2 regions of the Streptomyces sp. NPDC004435 genome follow, and region 1 is predicted to be linked to the other one. Evidence: riboswitches for the same ligand, from Rfam matches in the RefSeq annotation. Region 1 holds a riboswitch; the other holds the start of a gene.

Region 1 (4,137 bases):
CGCCGAGCTGCCGCCGGCCGTCGACGAGAACGGCGTGGAGCGGAAGATCGGCGCGGTCGAGAAGCTCCGGGTCAAGCTCAACAAGGGCTACTACGGCGACGACAACCAGATCGCCAAGCCCACGCTCGACGAGTACAAGGAGATCCAGAGCGGCCACGGCCACCACTGAGACCTCCTGACCTCCTGAGCAGGTCGCCACGGCGAGAGCCCCGTCCATTCGATGGACGGGGCTCTTTGCCGTACCCGTGGATCGATAGGCTGGACCCCGTATCCGACGCACGATCATCAGGAGCTGCCATGAGCGCTGTGACCCCCGCTGGAGGACCGACCACGGCGGGCCGCTCCTGGCCCGTCCTCCTGAACGGCCTCCTGGAGGGGAAGGACCTCTCCGCCGACGACACCGCCTGGGCGATGGACCTCATCATGAGCGGCGAGGCGACCGACGCCCAGATCGCCGGCTTCATGGTGGCGCTCCGGGCCAAGGGCGAGACCGTCGAGGAGATCAGCGGACTCGTCCGGACCATGTACGCGCACGCCAACACCATCGAGGTGGCGGGACCGGCCGTCGACATCGTCGGCACCGGCGGCGACGGCGCCAAGACCGTCAACATCTCCACGATGGCCTCCATCGTCGTCGCCGGCACCGGCACCAAGGTCGTCAAGCACGGCAACCGGGCCGCGTCCTCCGCCTCCGGCTCCTCCGACGTCCTGGAGAAGCTCGGCATCAACCTCGGCCTCACCCCGCAGCGGGTCGCCGAGGTCGCCGAGGAAGCCGGCATCACCATCTGCTTCGCGGTGCGCTTCCACCCCTCGCTGCGGCACGTCGCCGCCGCCCGCGGCCAGCTCGGCATCCGCACCACCTTCAACGTGCTCGGCCCGCTCACCAACCCGGCCCGGGTCAAGGCCCAGGCCGTCGGCGTCGCCGACCCCCGGATGGCGCCGATCGTCGCCGGCGTCTTCGCCGAGCGCGGCAACTCGGCGCTGGTCTTCCGCGGCGACGACGGCCTCGACGAGCTGACCATCACCGGCACCTCCCGGGTCTGGGTGGTCCGGGACGGCTCGGTGCGCGAGGAGGTCTTCGACCCGAAGGACGTCGGCCTCGACTACGCGCCCCTGGAGGCCCTGCGCGGCGCCGACGCCTCGTACAACGCCGACGTCGCCCGCCGCCTCCTCGCCGGCGAGACCGGGCCGGTACGGGACGCGGTGCTGCTCAACGCGGCGGCGGCGCTCACCGCGCTGGAGCCCGGCGAGGGCACCCTCGCGGAGCAGCTGCGGGCCGGCATGGCACGGGCCGCCGAGTCCATCGACTCTGGCGCCGCCCGCACGGCCCTCGACCGCTGGATCACCGCCAGCAACGCGTGACGGCCCCGCCGCGCGGTCCGCGAGACACCCGTTCCGAAATACGGACGGGGTTGCGCGGACCGCGAGCGGTGGCATACGTTCGGCAACAGGTCATGAGCGACAGCCCTCAAGCCCCGGCTGGCTGTCCGGCAACCCTCCGTCCGTGGCGGGGTGCCCCGGGTGAAGACCAGGCCGTGGACAGCAAGGTCCTCGGCAAGCGCGGACCCCTGCGCCATCCCTGGGGTCCTGGTCCTCGAGGGAGCGGTCTCGTGAGCAAGCGAATGCGTTAGGGCCTCCGGCCCCTTCCTCCCACCTCCGCACGGCACCCTTCTCGCCGCGCGTCGAGGTCAACACCCGTACACGGCGGGCGTCCTGGCGACGCCGCCCGCGGGTCCTTCACGCCACTCGCCTTGTCCTGCCGGGAGATACCGCCATGTCCGCACGCCCGAACGCCGCCGTCACCACCTCCGACGTCACCGCCGCCGACTCCGCCGACGCCTGCTGCACCGCCCCGCTGGCCGTCCTCGGCCGCGACGTCACCGTCCCGCTCGTCACCGGCGGCGAGGTGACCTACGCGGCCCTCGACTACGCCGCCAGCGCCCCCGCCCTCCAGCGGGTCTGGGACGACGTCGCCGCCTACGCCCCGTACTACGGCAGCGTCCACCGCGGCGCCGGCTACCTCTCCCAGCTCTCCACCGACCTCTTCGAGCAGAGCCGCGTCACCGTCGCCGAGTTCCTCGACTGCCGCGAGGACGACCAGGTCGTCTTCACCCGCTCCACCACCGACTCGCTCAACCTCCTCGCCCAGGTGGTCCCCGCCGACTGCCAGGTCTTCGTCTTCGAGACCGAGCACCACGCCTCCCTGCTGCCCTGGCGCGACGCCCAGGTCACCTACCTCAACGCCCCCCGCACGCCCGGGCAGGCCGTCGAGACCCTGGAGCGCGCCCTCGCCGACCGGGACCCTTACGGTCCCGCCCTCGTCTGCGTCACCGGCGCGTCCAACGTGACCGGCGAGCTGTGGCCGGTCCGCGAACTGGCCGCCGCCGCCCACGCGCACGGCGCCCGGATCGTCCTCGACGCCGCCCAGCTCGCCCCGCACCACCCGGTCTCCGTGCGCGAACTGGACGTGGACTGGGTCGCCTTCTCCGGGCACAAGCTCTACGCGCCCTTCGGCTCCGGCGTCCTCGCCGGACGTGCCGACTGGCTCCGGGCCGCCGAGCCGTACCTGGCCGGCGGCGGCGCCTCCCGCACCGTGGCCCGCCGCGCCGACGGCGGCGTGGACGTCGAGTGGCACACCACCGCGGCCCGCCACGAGGCCGGCTCCCCGAACGTCATCGGCGTCTACTCCATCGCCTCCGCCTGCAAGGCGCTGACCGAGGCCGGCTTCGACACCCTGGTCGCCCGCGAGCGGCACCTCATCGACACCGTCCGCTCCGGCCTCGCCGAGGTCCCCGAGGTCCGCGTTCTCTCCCTCTTCGGCGACGACGCCCCCCGGGTCGGCGTCATCTCCTTCGTCGTCGACGGCTGGAACAGCTCCCACTTCGCCGCCGCCCTCTCCGCCGAGTACGGCATCGGCGTCCGCGACGGCCTCTTCTGCGCCCACCCGCTCGTCCGCACCCTGCTCGGCTCCGACGCCCAGGACCCGGGCGAGTGCGGCGCCCCGGAGCCGGCCGCCCCCGGCGAGCGGTCCCTCAACGCGATCCGCGTCAGCTTCGGCGCCGGCACGCCGGACGAGCACGTCGAGCGGTTCGTCGGCGCCGTGAAGGAGCTCGTCCGCGACGGCGCCCAGTGGAAGTACCGCACCGAGGACGGCCGCTGCGTGCCCGACCGCGGCTGAGCGCCGGGGTTCAGGCCGCGAGCCGGGTGCCGACCAGCACCATCCGCAGCGCCCGCTCGGCCGCGTCCGCCAGGAACTCGCCGCCCCGGTCGAGTGCTTCGGGCAGCGCCACCGGCGCGGGCAGGATCGAACCGTAGGCGTCGACCCCGACCGCCCGCACCTCGTGGGCGCCCTGCCCGAGCGTCCCGGCCAGCGCCAGGACCGGCACCCCGTGGGCCTTGGCCCGGCGCGCCACCTCGGCCGGGACCTTGCCCCGCACGGTCTGCCCGTCCAGCGCGCCCTCCGCGGTGATCACCAGATCGGCGCGGGCCAGCCGGGCGTCCAGGTCGACGTGGTCGAGCAGCACCTCGAAGCGGGGGAGCAGCCGGGCGCCGAGCGCGGCGAGTCCGGCGCCGAGCCCGCCCGAGGCCCCGGACCCCGGGGCCGTGGCGAGTCCGGCGGGCGCGCCGAGGTCCCGTACGAGCAGGGCGGCCCAGCGGTCCAGGGCCGCCGCCAGCTCCTCGACCCGCTCCGGACCCGCGCCCTTCTGCGGGCCGAAGACCCGGGCCACGCCCCGCTCGCCGCAGAGCACGTTGTACGGATTGCAGGCCACGAGCAGTTCGGTGCCGGCCAGCCGCGGGTCGAGCCCGGCCGGGTCGATCCGGTCCAGCCGGGTCAACGCGGCACCCCCGGAGGGGAGTTCGACTCCCTCGGAGTCCAGGAGCCGGGCGCCGAGGGCCTGGAGCGCACCCGCTCCGCCGTCCGAGGTGCCGGAGTCGCCACAGCCGACGAGGATGCGGCGGGCGCCGGCGTCCAGTGCCGCCCGGACCAGTTCGCCCACCCCGTAGGTGGTGGTGGACCCCGGGTCGCGGCGGTCGGCCGGCACCAGGGACAGGCCCGCGACGGCCGCCATCTCGACCACCGCGGAGGAGTGGTCGAGAAGCGCGAAGTGGGTGCGGACCGGGGCGCCGACGGGGCCG
Region 2 (4,137 bases), on a different contig from region 1:
GGGCGCCGGTCAGGTCGTCGGCGAAGGAGACCGCCGGGTGGTCGATCCCGCTGACGTTCTTCGCGGTGATCGTGTACGTGAGGGTGTCGCCCGGCTTCACCGTGCGCGGCTTCGCCGTCCCGGTGACCTCCAGGTCCGGCACCGGCACCGAGAAGGCGAGGCCGGCGGGCACGTAGGTGTCGCCGCTGGTGGAGAAGGTCAGCTCCGCCGAGGTGGCGCCCGCCGGGACGGCGCCCTCCGGGACGTCGAACCGCTTCGCGTCGAGGGAGAGGTTGTCGGTCAGGTCCGGGGAGACCGCGCCGTCGTCCTCACCGGCGAAGAAGTTGTCGGTGGAGCCCGTGCGGGCCCCGGTGACGCTCTTCCCGCCCACCAGGAACCTGTCGCCGGGCGTGTTCCGGTCGCCCTCGTACGCCGTCACGCCCGCCCGCGCCCTGCCCGGGGAGCGGTGGAAGCCGTCCACCGTGACCGTCGTCGCGGGGGAGGCCGGGCGCTGGATCACGTGCCCGCCGTGGACGTGGACGCTGCGCCGCTCCGGCGCCTCCGCCGGGTCGGGGCCGGGGAAGCGGTGGACGACGGTCAGGGACCAGCCGGCGACGCAGCCCTTCCCTGCGGGCGCCCACACCCCGCCCACGCCGACCTCCACCGGCGCGCCCGTCCCCGAGACGCCCGCGAAGGCGGCGGTCACGTCGGACTCGCCCGTGTAGTAGTGCGGCCCGCCGATGTCGGGCGGGTCCACGACCATGCTGTCGATCGCGACCGGCACGGCCGCCCTCGCGCCGACCGTGAGCCGCGGGGTCGTCGTCGCCGGGTCCCCGGGAGAGGGGTCCGCATCGGCGCCGGAGCTGTCGCAGCGCTTCAGCGGCGCCCCGCTCGGGCCCCGGTAGGTGCCGTCGTTGCCGCCCCAGTAGAGCCGGGCGTAGGCCACCTCGGCGCCCTCGGGGATCCGGACCCGGGCGGTGCTGGAGCCGTAGGCGTCGCCGCCGCCGTCGGTGTCGGACCGGCGCATCACGAAGGTGTCGGCGGTGTCGGAGCCCTCGCCCCTCGTGGCGGCGGCGCACCGGGCGGCCAGGTCGGCGGGGGCCACCGGGCAGACCGTGACGGTGTTGCCGATCGTGCTGAAGTCCCCGTACAGGGACTCCTGGTACCGCTGCCCGAAGGGTTCGACGACGTCCGCGGCGGCCGGTCCGGCCGCCGCCGCGAGCGGGCCCGCGGCGAGCAGGCCCGCCGCGAGCACCCGGGCCACGCGGGAGGGGTGAGATCGTACGAATCGCATAAAAGGGCAATGTATGCAAAGCGTACGATTCTGGGGTGTTACGCCACGCGGCGGTGCGCGTACTCCGTGATCTCGGCCATCGGCGGACGCTCCTCGGTGTCCACCGCGTACGTCCGCGGCTCGAAGCCCGACGCGCCCCGCTCGAACTGGGTCAGCCGGGGGCGGACGAGCTGGCCCCGGGAGAGCCGCAGCTGCGCCGTCCGGTAGATCGCCGCCGCCATCCGGCCCAGCGCCTGCCCGTCCTGATGCCGGTGCTTGCGCACCCCCACGTCCACCTGCGCCAGCGCGTCCAGGCCCACCGTGTGCAGCGCGTCCACCAGGAGCCCCAGCTCCACTCCGTAACCGACCGGGAAGGGCAGCCGTTCGAGCAGCGAGCGCCGCGCCGCGTACTCCCCGCCCAGCGGCTGGACGAAGCCGGCCAGCCGCGGCCAGTGCAGATTGAGCAGCGGGCGGGCCACCAGTTCGGTCACCCGGCCGCCCTGACCAGGGGTGTCACCGAAGGGGCGGTCGTACATGGCCTTGACGAGGTCCACCTCCGGGTCGGTGAGCAGCGGGCCCACGATCCCGGTGACGAAGTCGGCCGAGAAGTCCCGCAGGTCCGCGTCGACGAAGCACACCACGTCCCCGCTGGTCACCATGAGTGACCGCCACAGCACCTCGCCCTTGCCCGGGACCGCCGGGATCCGGGGGAGTATGTCGTCCCGCGCGACCACCCGTGCGCCGGCCGCCGCCGCGACCTCGGCGGTGCGGTCCGTGGAACCCGAGTCGATCACCATCAGCTCGTCCACCAGCGGCACCGCGTCGGTCATCAGCTCGCGCCGGATCACGCTGACGATGTCCCCGACGGTCGCCTCCTCGTTGAGCGCGGGCAGCACCACGCTGACCGACGTCCCCCGTTTGGCGGCGAGCACCCGCTCCAGCGGCCGGTCGGACACGGACCAGGACCGCCGGGTCAGCCAGCGCTCCACTTCTTCCAGCAACGTGATCTCCATCTCGCGGATCGGACGACCGTCTCCACCTTCGAAGCCTTCGGTTACAGTCTTGAACAACGCGGACGCCCGATGCATGTCGGGGTGCCACCCGCGTCTCACAATCGAATACCGCTCATCCAGAGGGGCAGAGGGATACGGCCCGTTGAAGCCCCGGCAACCCTCCAGTCGGTTTGTCTTGCGCCAGCGAGGCCCCCGGCTAGGGAAGGTGCCAAATCCGTCTCGTGGCGAAATGCGCCATGAGGAAGATGAGGAGAAAGGGCCTCCCCTCCATGTCTGTACAGACTGCCGCTCCCGCCACCACCGTCGACCTCGGTCCCGCGTCCGGGCTTTCCTGCCGGGAGTGCGGAGAGGTCTTCGCCCTCGGCCCGATCTTCGCCTGTGAGCTGTGTTTCGGCCCTCTCGAAGTGGCCTACGACCTCCCGGCGAGCGACCCCGAGGAACTGCGCAAGCGGATCGAGGCCGGCCCCGCGAACATCTGGCGGTACGCGCCCCTGCTGCCCGTCCCGGCCGACGTCGCCGAGAAGCCGAACCTGAACCCCGGCTGGACCCCGCTGATCAAGGCCGACAACCTCGCCCGCGAGCTCGGCGTCGCCCCCGGCAAGCTCTTCGTCAAGGACGACTCCGGCAACCCGACCCACTCCTTCAAGGACCGGGTCGTCGCGCAGGCCATCGAGGCCGCCCGCGCCTTCGGCTTCACCACCCTCTCCTGCTCCTCCACCGGCAACCTGGCCGGCGCCGTCGGCGCCGCCGCCGCCCGCGCCGGCTTCCGCTCCTGCGTCTTCATCCCGCACGACCTGGAGCAGGGCAAGGTCGTCATGGCCGGTGTCTACGGCGGTGACCTGGTCGCCATCGAGGGCAACTACGACGACGTCAACCGCTTCTGCTCGGAGCTCATCGGCGACCCGCTCGGCGAGGGCTGGGGCTTCGTCAACGTCAACCTCCGCCCGTACTACGGCGAGGGCTCCAAGACGCTCGCGTACGAGATCTGCGAGCAGCTCGGCTGGGTCATCCCGGACCAGCTCGTCATCCCGATCGCCTCCGGCTCCCAGCTCACCAAGATCGACAAGGGGCTCCAGGAGCTCATCAAGCTGGGCCTGGTCGAGGACAAGCCGTACAAGATCTTCGGCGCCCAGGCCGAGGGCTGCTCGCCGGTCTCCGCCGCCTTCAAGGCCGGGCACGACGTGGTCCGCCCGCAGAAGCCGAACACCATCGCCAAGTCCCTCGCGATCGGCAACCCGGCCGACGGCCCCTACGTCCTCGACATCGCCCGCCGCACCGGCGGCGCCGTGGAGGACGTGAACGACGAGCAGGTCGTGGACGCGATCAAGCTGCTCGCCCGGACCGAGGGCGTCTTCGCGGAGACCGCGGGCGGCGTGACCGTCGGCGTGACGCGCAAGCTCGTCGAGAACGGCGTCATCGACCCGAACCTCACCACCGTCGTCCTCAACACCGGCGACGGCCTCAAGACCCTGGACGCCGTGGCCGACAGCTCTCAGGCGACCGCCACCATCCGCCCGAGCCTGGACGCGTTCCGCGACGCGGGCCTGGCCCACTGAAAGGTCCCGAAGACACCATGGCCGTGAACGTCCGCATCCCCACCATCCTCCGCACCTACACCGGCGGGCAGTCCGAGGTCGCCGCCGAGGGCGCGACCCTCGCCGAGGTCATCGCCGACCTGGAGAAGAACCACACTGGCATCGCCGCCCGCGTCCTGGACGACCAGGGCAAGCTGCGCCGCTTCGTGAACGTCTACGTGAACGACGACGACGTCCGCTTCGAGCAGGGCCTGGAGACCGCCACCCCGGACGGCGCGGGCGTCTCGATCATCCCCGCGGTCGCCGGCGGCTGCTGATCTCCCCGGGCTCGACCCGA

What was found. Region 1 has a riboswitch for S-adenosylmethionine ahead of ACFYT9_RS10795 (aminotransferase class V-fold PLP-dependent enzyme). Riboswitches for the same ligand answer to the same signal wherever they lie in the genome.
Region 2: another riboswitch for S-adenosylmethionine. It lies ahead of thrC (threonine synthase); the one in region 1 lies ahead of ACFYT9_RS10795 (aminotransferase class V-fold PLP-dependent enzyme).

What each region holds. Positions count from the first base shown of each region.
Region 1 is NZ_JBIAMB010000005.1:154,380-158,516, reverse strand. Features, by position in the region: gene ACFYT9_RS10805 (cytochrome bc complex cytochrome b subunit) at 1-169, shown strand, start outside; gene trpD (anthranilate phosphoribosyltransferase) at 298-1,362, shown strand; SAM riboswitch class IV at 1,451-1,567, shown strand; gene ACFYT9_RS10795 (aminotransferase class V-fold PLP-dependent enzyme) at 1,775-3,178, shown strand; partial or broken gene ACFYT9_RS10790 (glycerate kinase) at 3,139-4,137, opposite strand, start outside.
Region 2 is NZ_JBIAMB010000022.1:115,093-119,229, forward strand. Features, by position in the region: gene ACFYT9_RS32120 (hypothetical protein) at 1-1,273, opposite strand, end outside; gene ACFYT9_RS32125 (glucosyl-3-phosphoglycerate synthase) at 1,312-2,253, opposite strand; SAM riboswitch class I at 2,375-2,517, shown strand; gene thrC (threonine synthase) at 2,502-3,821, shown strand; gene ACFYT9_RS32135 (MoaD/ThiS family protein) at 3,839-4,117, shown strand.